One region of the Rothia sp. HMSC066H02 genome, then DNA from elsewhere that is predicted to be linked to it. Evidence: riboswitches for the same ligand, from Rfam matches in the RefSeq annotation. Region 1 holds a riboswitch; the other holds the start of a gene.
What was found. A riboswitch is a leader RNA that binds a small molecule or an ion and turns the genes downstream of it on or off. The one in region 1 is predicted to bind S-adenosylmethionine.
Positions count from the first base shown of each region.

Region 2: linked by a shared signal. The riboswitch ahead of HMPREF2999_RS04995 (bifunctional o-acetylhomoserine/o-acetylserine sulfhydrylase) and the one ahead of HMPREF2999_RS02375 (LLM class flavin-dependent oxidoreductase) in region 1 are both predicted to bind S-adenosylmethionine.

Region 1 is NZ_KV818672.1:66,236-70,972, forward strand. Features, by position in the region: gene HMPREF2999_RS02360 (NCS2 family permease) at 1-28, shown strand, start outside; gene HMPREF2999_RS02365 (hypothetical protein) at 169-852, shown strand; gene HMPREF2999_RS02370 (YchJ family protein) at 1,069-1,497, opposite strand; gene HMPREF2999_RS02375 (LLM class flavin-dependent oxidoreductase) at 1,667-3,094, opposite strand; SAM riboswitch class IV at 3,209-3,317, opposite strand; SAM riboswitch class I at 3,493-3,589, shown strand; gene HMPREF2999_RS02380 (ABC transporter ATP-binding protein) at 3,594-4,430, shown strand; gene HMPREF2999_RS02385 (aliphatic sulfonate ABC transporter substrate-binding protein) at 4,495-4,737, shown strand, end outside.
Region 2 is NZ_KV818683.1:199,393-204,129, reverse strand. Features, by position in the region: gene HMPREF2999_RS05000 (homoserine O-acetyltransferase MetX) at 199-1,527, opposite strand; gene HMPREF2999_RS04995 (bifunctional o-acetylhomoserine/o-acetylserine sulfhydrylase) at 1,732-3,078, opposite strand; SAM riboswitch class IV at 3,184-3,296, opposite strand; gene HMPREF2999_RS09290 (ArsR/SmtB family transcription factor) at 3,451-3,801, opposite strand; gene HMPREF2999_RS04990 (MFS transporter) at 3,946-4,737, shown strand, end outside.

The sequences.
Region 1 (4,737 bases):
GGGCATCATTAACGGCTGGACCCACTAAGTCCGACAGTCTACATATTTGCTGAAGGCAGGTTCCTGATGCAGTTGAAAATGTAAGTTTTCAAGCTGCCGAAGGGCCTGCCTTTGGCGTATCTGGTTCGCTCTTACATGTTCCTTATCGCTCCCAGGTGCGAGAAAATCATGGCAGAATCATTCCGTTTCCGGTATGATTCTGCCATGATGTCCGTTCAAGAGTATGCTCAAGAAGCTAAGGTTTCAGAGCGAAGCGTGCGCGCCCGCTTAGAACGTGGGATGCTCCAAGGTCGTAAATTGGGAAGCCGCTGGGTTGTCGACGCTCTTCCCGCTGCGCACCGCAGTAATGCTGGCCGTCCTATTTCCTTCGATGCATTCAACGCTTTGGCGCGTTACTGCGATGGTCAGTCATCTGTCCTATCGGTTGAGGAACGCCGCAGGGCAAAAGAACGCGCCTCAGCAATTCAGGTGCAAGGACCTGCGTCTGTTGAGCGATACCGAGCCCGCCGCGGTCTGAAAGTGCATCATCTGCAGGCTCCTCCCGCTGAAATTCCTGCAATTTTGGAAGACCCTGCATTGTCGCTTACCGGCATTAGTAGCGATATTTCTCAGGTGTACGGCTCAATGGTTGATGCATATGTTTCAAGCCAGGATTTAGAGAACATCATTTTTCTGTACAACCTGCTTCCGGCGTCTGTAGATTCGGCGAACATTATCTTGCGTGAATGCGATGAGCCGCCCCATATTCTGCCCTTGCATGTGGCGGTAGATCTTCTAGATTTGGGGGATCCGAGAAGCTCCGCTGAGGCAGAGCGCATTCTTCAAGATTCTGTTTTGAAGAAAGCCTCTTAGTCATGACCGCATCCCCTATTTTGATTCCTGCTATTGGGGCAGAGCGTGCCTCTTGGCTTGGTCTGGCTGATATCTCAGGCTAACTTTGAAAATCTTCTAAAAGACAGAAGCTAACTAAAACAAGGAATGGCAGAATCGTTCCGGTTTCGGAATGATTCTGCCATTTCTTCTATGCCCGCACTCAGCATGTACGAGAGGCAGGGAAAGTGACGAGATTTAGCGGACGTCTCCATCCACATAGAACCAGGCGCCGCCCACCTTCTCAAAGCGCGACAGCTCATGCATGCTACCCTTCACCCGCTCCTCCGCAGGAATACCCGGCACCGAACGGTAATACGCAACGAACTCCACCGTACCGGATGCATCAAACGGGCCACCCGAAGCACCCAGAATATCCAGGCGATACCAGCGGATATCATCCTCCAACTCCAGCGTCGCCGGGCGAGTACTCGGATGCCAGCTCGCCAGCAAGTACGCCGCATCCCCTGTCGCAAACGCGGTAAAACGCGAGCACATCAGCTGCTCCGGCGCGGGAGCAGTCAACGTGCCGGAGGCGGCAAACTCGCCCAGGAACCTGCCGCAGCAGGCGCCGTACACCTCGCCGCTCGAGCAGGGGCAGCGGTCATCATGGTTTAGTTCAGTCATGCCACCCAGTATAAAGAACGCGCCACGTCAAGAAAGTGCCGCATCAAGAAAGCACAGCGCAAAGAAACGCCCGCTCTGCCGGGGATACAAATCCTCCAGCAGAACGGGCGTTCTTGTTTTCAATCGTTAAGTTTGAGCGAACCTACACGGTACGCATCAGCGGCAACGCTTATTCAGCGATTGCGCGAGCCGGGGTGTCAGCCGCGGAAGGCTTGCCCACGTATGCGCCGCGGTACTTAGCCGCCGGGTGGGAGTCAGCAACCTTGGTGTGGCCCTTACCGAAGATGTTCTCACGCAGGGTGTTGCCCTCGTACTCGGTGCGGTAGCGGCCGCGCTTCTGCAGCTCGGGAACAACGTACTCAATGAAGTCCTCGAAGGAGCCCGGGGAGACGTGGTATGCCAGGTTGATGCCGTCCAGGCCACCCTCGTCGATCCAACGCTCCAGCTCGTCAGCAACCTGAACCGGGTCACCAACAATGACATCGCCCATGCCGCCAAGGGTGGTGTGCTCAGCGATGGCCTTGCGGGTCCACTTCTTGTCCTTCGCCTGCAGGGTGAAGGGGGTCAGGAAGGACTGAATCGACTCGGTCTGCACGTAGTTCAGGACCTCGTCCTCGTCGAACTGGGACAGGTCAACACCGGACCAGCCGCCGATGATAGCCTGTGCAGAGTCGAGGTTGATGTACTTCTTGTACTCCTCGTACTTTGCCTTTGCCTTCTCTTCGGTCTCATCCACGATGACGGAGAGCATTGCGAGGATCTTGACGTCGTCGCGGCTACGGCCCTGCTCCTCGGCAGCGGTGCGAATACGGTCGGTCACAACGCGGGTCAGGTCCGGGCGCAGGGCGCTGATGAACACAGCCTCAGCGTGCTTACCGGAGAACTTCTGACCGCGGCTGGATGCGCCAGCCTGGAAAATCACGGGGGTGCGCTGCGGGCTCGGCTCGGTCAGGGAGATGCCGGGCACGGAGAAGTACTTACCCTTGTGACCAATCGGGTGGACCTTGGAGGGGTCAGCGTAGACGCCGCGCTCGCGGTCCTTGATGACTGCGCCGTCTTCCCAGGAGCCTTCCCACAGCTTGTAGCAGACGTCCAGGAACTCGTCAGCGATATCGTAGCGCTCATCGTGCGGAATCTGGGTGGGCAGGCCCTGGTTCTCAGCAGCCGACGGCAGGTAAGAAGTCACCACGTTGAAGCCGACGCGGCCCTCGGTGAGGTGGTCGAGGGAGGCGTAGCGGCGAGCCAGGGTGTAGGGCTGCTCGAAAGTAGCGGCAGCAGTCACGCCGAAGCCGAGGTGCTCGGTCACTGCAGCCATTGCAGAAATCTGGGTTGCGGGGTCATTCACGGGAACCTGAGCGGCACCCTCAATGGCGGGAGCGGCAGAGTTCTTGTACACGTCGTAGATACCAACAACGTCAGCGATGAACACGGCGTCAAACAGGCCGCGCTCAAGAGTCTTAGCCAGGTCAGTCCAGTACTTGATGGTGTTGTACTCGGTTGCGCGGGAGCGCGGGTGACGCCAGAGGTCGAAGCTCTGGTGACCAATGCAGGTCATTTCGAATGCGTTAACTACGATGCGCTTCTTCTGCTCAGCCATCGATTTTCCTTTCGCGAATGATCGGGGACGATCGGGTTAGTGCCCTGCACCCCGCGCGCCGCCTCCTTCTTGCCTTCTGCGTTCGGTGGTGGCCTTCGTGCAGGTGGCGCGTTCGCGCCGTACTTGCCTCTTTTCATTGAGGCCAGATCATCATCTGGGGCACCCCGCTACGGGAGAGGGTTGCCGCCCGGCCAGCCAGAGCTTAGCGCCGGGACTCATGATCTCGTGGTTTGAGTGTACGGGGCGCGCGGGAGGGAGGTCACGTTTGTGACGAAAAAATCTTTTTGTGACGTGGAACCGAAATATTTCGTGATAAATGCGAAATATACGGTCATAGAAATTCATACGCGCCCGCCGGGTTGATTGAGGCACGCCACAGCCCATAGGGTGGGAGAAGCAAACCATCCAGAGCGACTGAGAGACCTGGCTCCACGACGTCGCAGCAACCGGCACGGATTCTTCCGCCCCCGGTGCTAACGCCAGGAACGATGGAAGTGACATGACACTCAACAGTGCAGTAACTGACGTACCCACCAGTGAAAAGAACGGCCGCCGTGCCGTATCCACCGCCGCCGTCCCCTTGAGCTTTGAAGGCGTCGGACAGTCTTTCCCCGTGCCCGGCGGAACCCACGAAGTTCTTCGCGGAGTCTCCTTCACCGCAGCCCCCGGCGAGATTATCTCCGTCATCGGATCCTCCGGATGCGGCAAATCCACCCTCCTGCGTGCAGCAGCAGGCCTGAACCGCATCACCGCAGGTACCGTACGTATCGGCGAGAAGGCAGTGACCGGCCTCGACCCCCGCGTAGCTATCGGCTTTCAGGAACCGCGTCTGCTCCCCTGGCGCACCGTCGCCGACAACGTGGCGCTCGGACTGCCGCAGGGCACCAAAAAATCTGAAGGCACAGCATCCGTAGCGCGCCTGCTCGACCTGGTCGGCCTGGGCGAATACGCAACCCACCGTCCCAAGGAAATTTCAGGCGGTATGGCTCAGCGCGTGTCCCTGGCGCGAGCGCTCGCACGCAACCCCGGCGTGCTGCTGCTCGACGAGCCCTTCGGTGCTCTGGACGCGCTGACCCGCATCAACATGCAGGATTTGCTGTTGGACGTGCACCGTCAAGACCCGACCACGATTCTGCTGGTCACCCACGATGTGGAAGAGGCGCTGTACCTCTCTGACCGGGTGATTGTCCTCGGTAAGGACACCCCGGAGGCGCCCGCCACCATCCAGCGCATTGTGACCGTTGACCGTTCTCACCCGCGTGACCGCGCCGATGCAGAGATCACGGCGCTGCGCAGCGAACTGCTGGCTGAGCTCGGCGTGGAAGATAACGCCTAAAGCCGCCACGAAACGCATTTCTTACACATCACATCATCATCTTCAGAAGCGAAAAGATTTCATCATGACTTACTCCCCGTCTCGCCGTACCGCCCTCAAGTCCCTTGCCGCAGCCGCCGCTTTTGCTACTCTGCTCAGCGCTTGCGCCGGTGAAGGTTCCGGTTCCGCTAGCGCCTCCGGTGCTGCCGGTGGTGGCGACAAGAACACCGTGACCATCGACTACGCGACCTACAACCCGCTGTCCCTGATTATCCGCAAGAAGGGTTGGCTTGAGACCGCCCTTGCCGCCGAGGGTAAGAAGGTTGAG
Region 2 (4,737 bases), on a different contig from region 1:
AAGATAGAAAAAATGCCGGACGCTCGCATCATACGAACGCCCGGCATTCTATTACATAACCCTAAGGGCGAAGGTTAATTCACGGTGGGCGGAAGGACAGTTGAGAATACCCAGTCATTCCCTCACAATCCCACACCCACTGTTCGGATAAAACAACATTCAGCAGGATGCGTAAAACGCCTTCGGGCGCCGGTCGAGTTAGCGAGTAACAGCGCCGTACAGGCGAGTCATCGAGTCCAGCGCCTCACGCTCACGCTGCGCTTCACTCGGGGTGGCGGAATCATCCTCAACACCCAGGGCGCGAGCTAGAATCTTCTCCACCTGCTTCGCCTCAATCAAGAAGCCGTCATGGCCGTGGTTCGACTCGATAATGTCCACGGGCGCCGGGGTGGGCAGCGCCTCCGCCAGGCGGTGGGACTCGTGCGGGAAGAACAGGCGGTCCGTGTTCACCGCCGCAATCGTCCACTCGCAATCGGTGTGCGCCAGCGCCTGCGCCAGGGTGCCGCGGCCACGCGCCACGTCGTGCGAAATCAGTGCCTCATTGACCGCCAGGTAGCTGTTCGCGTCAAAACGCTCAACCAGCTTAGCGCCGTGGTGGTCCAGGTAGCTTTCGATGGCGTAGCGGCCACGCGGCTCACCCAGCGAACCGCCCACAGTGTTTTCGCCGCGGTTCTCTTCGCGGCCGAAGCGGTGCTCCAGTTCGGCGGGGCTGCGGTAGGTGGTGTGCGCGATACGGCGCGCCAGAGCCAGACCGGCAGTCGGTGCAGGACCGGCATAGTAGTCGCCACCGGCAAAGTTCGCATCCGAACGAATCGCAATGTTCTGAGTGTGGGCCCAGGAAATCTGCTCCGCCGTAGTCGAAGGACCGGAGGCAATGACCGCGCATCCGCGCACCAGCTCGGGGTTAGTTGCCGCCCACTCCAGGGCGCGAGCACCACCGAGGGAACCACCAATCACGTAGCGGAAGCTCGTCACGCCCAGTGCACGCGCCAGACGCGCCTCCGCACGTACGGAGTCGCGAATGCTCACCTGCGGGAAGCGGGAACCCCAGTGCTCACCAGCGCCCGGGTAGCCCTCGGGGACGATGCTCGACGGACCGGTAGAACCGTAGCAGCCACCCAAAATATTGGGAGCAATCACGAAGTAGCGGTTGGTGTCCACGACCGAGCCGGGGCCCACGATGCCTTCCCACCAGCCGTCCGATTCGATAGCGCGAATCAGCGGGGCGGGCATGTCGGGGGTGGGGACGCCGCGGGAGACATGCGTGTCACCGGTGAGCGCGTGCAGGATCAGGATGGCGTTATCGCCAGCCTCGTTGAGGGTGCCCCAGGTTTCGTAGCCGATGGTGACCTGCGGCAGGGTTACGCCGGATTCGAGCTCCAGGTCGCCGATGTTCAGCTGACGCAGGTAGCCTTGCGCTTCGGGGTGTTCGCGCTGGGTGCCTGCCACGGGGATGGGCGCGGTAACAGGCTGGTTGATAGTGCCGGGCTGGGTGGTGCCGGACTGGCTAGTGCTCTGGGCGGTCATGGGGGTTCCCTTCACTGGGTTGGCCGGCGAGGTGGTGCCGGGTGTGAGCGGGGTACTCGTCTGCGGGTTGAATCTGCAGTTGAGTCTGCGGGTTGAGGCAGCGAGGCGGCGGTGCCGCGCGCTTATGAAATGCTCCGTAACGGGGAATCCGCAGGTGGACCGAAAAGCCGTAGCTTGCCGGTCCACCTGCGGGTGCGTCACCGTTTAGGAGAGGGTGTCGAAGCCCAGCTGCAGGTCGGCGAGAATATCGTCGATGTTCTCGATGCCGACGGAGAGGCGCACGAAGTTCGGGTACACGCCAATCTTCTCCAGCTCCTCGGCGGACAGCTGGGAGTGGGTGGTGGAGGCCGGGTGAATCACGAGCGAGCGCACGTCACCAATATTGGCCACGTTCGAGTGCAGCTTCAGGGCGTCCACGAAGTCACGGGTCTGCTCCAGGGTTGCGCCCTTGAGGGTGAAACCGACAACCGCACCGGGGCCCTTGGGCAGGTACTTCTGTGCGCGCTCGTACCAGGGAGAGGATTCCAAGCCAGCCCAGATAACACGGTCGACCTGCGGGTTGGCTTCGAGCCAGCGAGCGACCTTGGTGGCGTTCTCGATGTGGCGCTCGATGCGCAGGGAGAGGGTCTCCAGGCCGATGCCGATGTTGAAGGCGTTGGTCGGCGAGATGGCGGCACCGGTGTCACGCAGCAGCGAAACGCGGGCCTTCAGAATGTAGGAGAGGTTCGCGCCGAACGCGGAGTCCTTACCCAAATCGCGTGCGTAGACCAGGCCGTGGTAGCCGGGGGCAGGCTGGTTGAACTTGGGGAACTTCTCGGGGTCTGCGCCGTAGTCGAAGTTACCGGAGTCCACAATCACACCGCCGATGGAGGTGCCGTGGCCGCCCAGGTACTTGGTGGCCGAGTGAACGACCACATCCGCACCGTGCTCGATGGGGCGCAGCAGGTAGGGGGTGGGCACGGTGTTGTCCACGATCAGGGGCACGCCGTTTTCGTGGGCAATTGCGGCGATGGGCTCAATATCGAGCACGTCGTTGCGGGGGTTGGGCACGGACTCGCCGTAGAACAGCTTGGTGTTGGGGCGAACCGCAGCGCGCCACTCGTCGAGGTTGTCAGGATTCTCAACGAAGGTGGTTTCGATGCCGAGATCGGCGAGGGTGTACTTGAGCAGGTTGTAGGTGCCGCCGTACACGGAGGGCGAAGCGACCACGTGGTCGCCGGCGCCGGCAATGTTCAGGATTGCGTAGGTGATAGCTGCCTGACCGGAGGCCAGCAGGAGCGCGCCGACGCCGCCCTCGAGGGAGGCGATGCGGTTCTCGATAACTTCCTGGGTGGGGTTGTTGAGGCGGGTGTAGATGGGGCCCAGCTCGGCGAGAGCGAAGCGGTTTGCAGCTTGCTCTGCACTGTCAAAGACGAAGGAAGTGGTCTGGTAGATGGGTAGTGCCCGAGCTCCCGTTACGGCATCCGGTGCCTGTCCCGCGTGAATCTGGCGGGTTTCGAACTTCCAACCGGCGGGGTTGGCGGGAGTCGGGACGGTAGTGTTGTTGCTCATGCTTGGCTCTCCTAAGGGGATAGTTAGGGGGCCGCATGCCGAGCGGTACAGGAATCGTCGTTGAGTTGTCCTGTCACGATTGATGTACCGGATTCGGTCACATCGGTCCCGCGCTTGCGTCACGCTTGTGCGTAACGCCCGGTCTTCACCCAGGGCACCCCACCGCGGAGGAGGGTTGCCGGCCAGCTAGCTGGGGCTTGTCGCTGGCGCTCTTGACCTGTCATTAGGGTGTCATAATCGGTTGCGCGGGGTCAAGGGTTTTAGGAGTGCGCGACACTTTAAGACGCTTCATTGCAAAGATGACGTTTTATGAATTGCCTTTGCTCTGACCTCATTTTAGGGGTTCGCATACTCTCAACCCGATTAGCCGAGTCAGGCACCTGTAGTATCCGCAGCAGATTCGCCCCATTGGCCTTGACCCGGTGGTAGTCCAACAGAGTCTAAAAGACCGGGGAAAAGATTCTCAATCACGCTGTCTCGGCGTGTAATTTTACGGTGCGTTCCCAGCACTTCGGTGTGCATGAGCCCTGATTCTCGGAGCACTTTGAAATGATAAGACATCGTAGATTTGGCGATTCCATAGTCAAAATCACCGCAGAACTGTGGCCCGTGGTCTGCGATACGGGCGAGAACATCTCGTCGAATGGGGTCTGACAATGCGCCAAGGACACGATCCAACGTCACGTCATCAGAGGTGGGGTGATACAGCCGTTCCTTACCCATAACCACGCCTTTCCGGGTTTTTCGCATAACGTATTGAGCCTTCATGACTCTGTGACAGAATATTACATCTTGGGCTTGCCCTTTAGCATAATATAGATTTATTCTAATTTCGACGAACATAGAAATAACATGAAAGGATGCACAATGAGTTCTCACAATACATCTCATCAGCTACCTCAAAATTCTGAGGCAACCATGCGGCTTGTCTCATTCAGCACTCTCTTTGTCATCGGCACAGATACTTTTCTCACTGCCCCTCTGCTTCCGCTACTCAGCAAGGAGTTCAACACCAGCACAGAACAATCAGGGTGGTTCGTCTCTGCATACGCTTTAGGGTATGCAATTTTCGCACTCATTGCAGGCCCGCTGTCAGACCGCGTTGATCGCAGGCGCATTATTCTTACCGGGTCCATCGGCTTTACGCTTTTTACGGGCTTATGCGGTTTAGCATGGGGGTTTTGGTCTCTTTTTACCGCCCGGTTTCTTGCGGGAGTGTTCGCTTCTCTGATCTCACCGCAGATTTGGGCATCTATCCCCATGACAGTGCCGAAACAAGCCATTATTAAAACTATGGGGTATGCAACGGCTGGACTTGCCATAGCCCAAATCGCCGGTATTCCTGTAGGTTCTTTCCTCTCTACTTATGGATGGCAGATACCATTTTTTGCAATCGCCGCAGCGTCTCTTCTTCTCTTGGGTATACTCTATTCACGTTTTCCCAGCATTCCCCCTGTGTCTGCAGCGCAAGATGGAAATTTTCTGACTCCCTACCTGCACGTTTTAAAAGCCCCTTCACTTTTGCTATCCCTCCTGGCGTACCTGATTTTCCAGACAGGAGTATTCGCATCTCTATCTTTCATAGGTTCATGGTTCGCGCGAGACTTTGGGGCATCGCAGACAACCATCGGTTTCGCCATGCTTGTAATCGGATGTGGC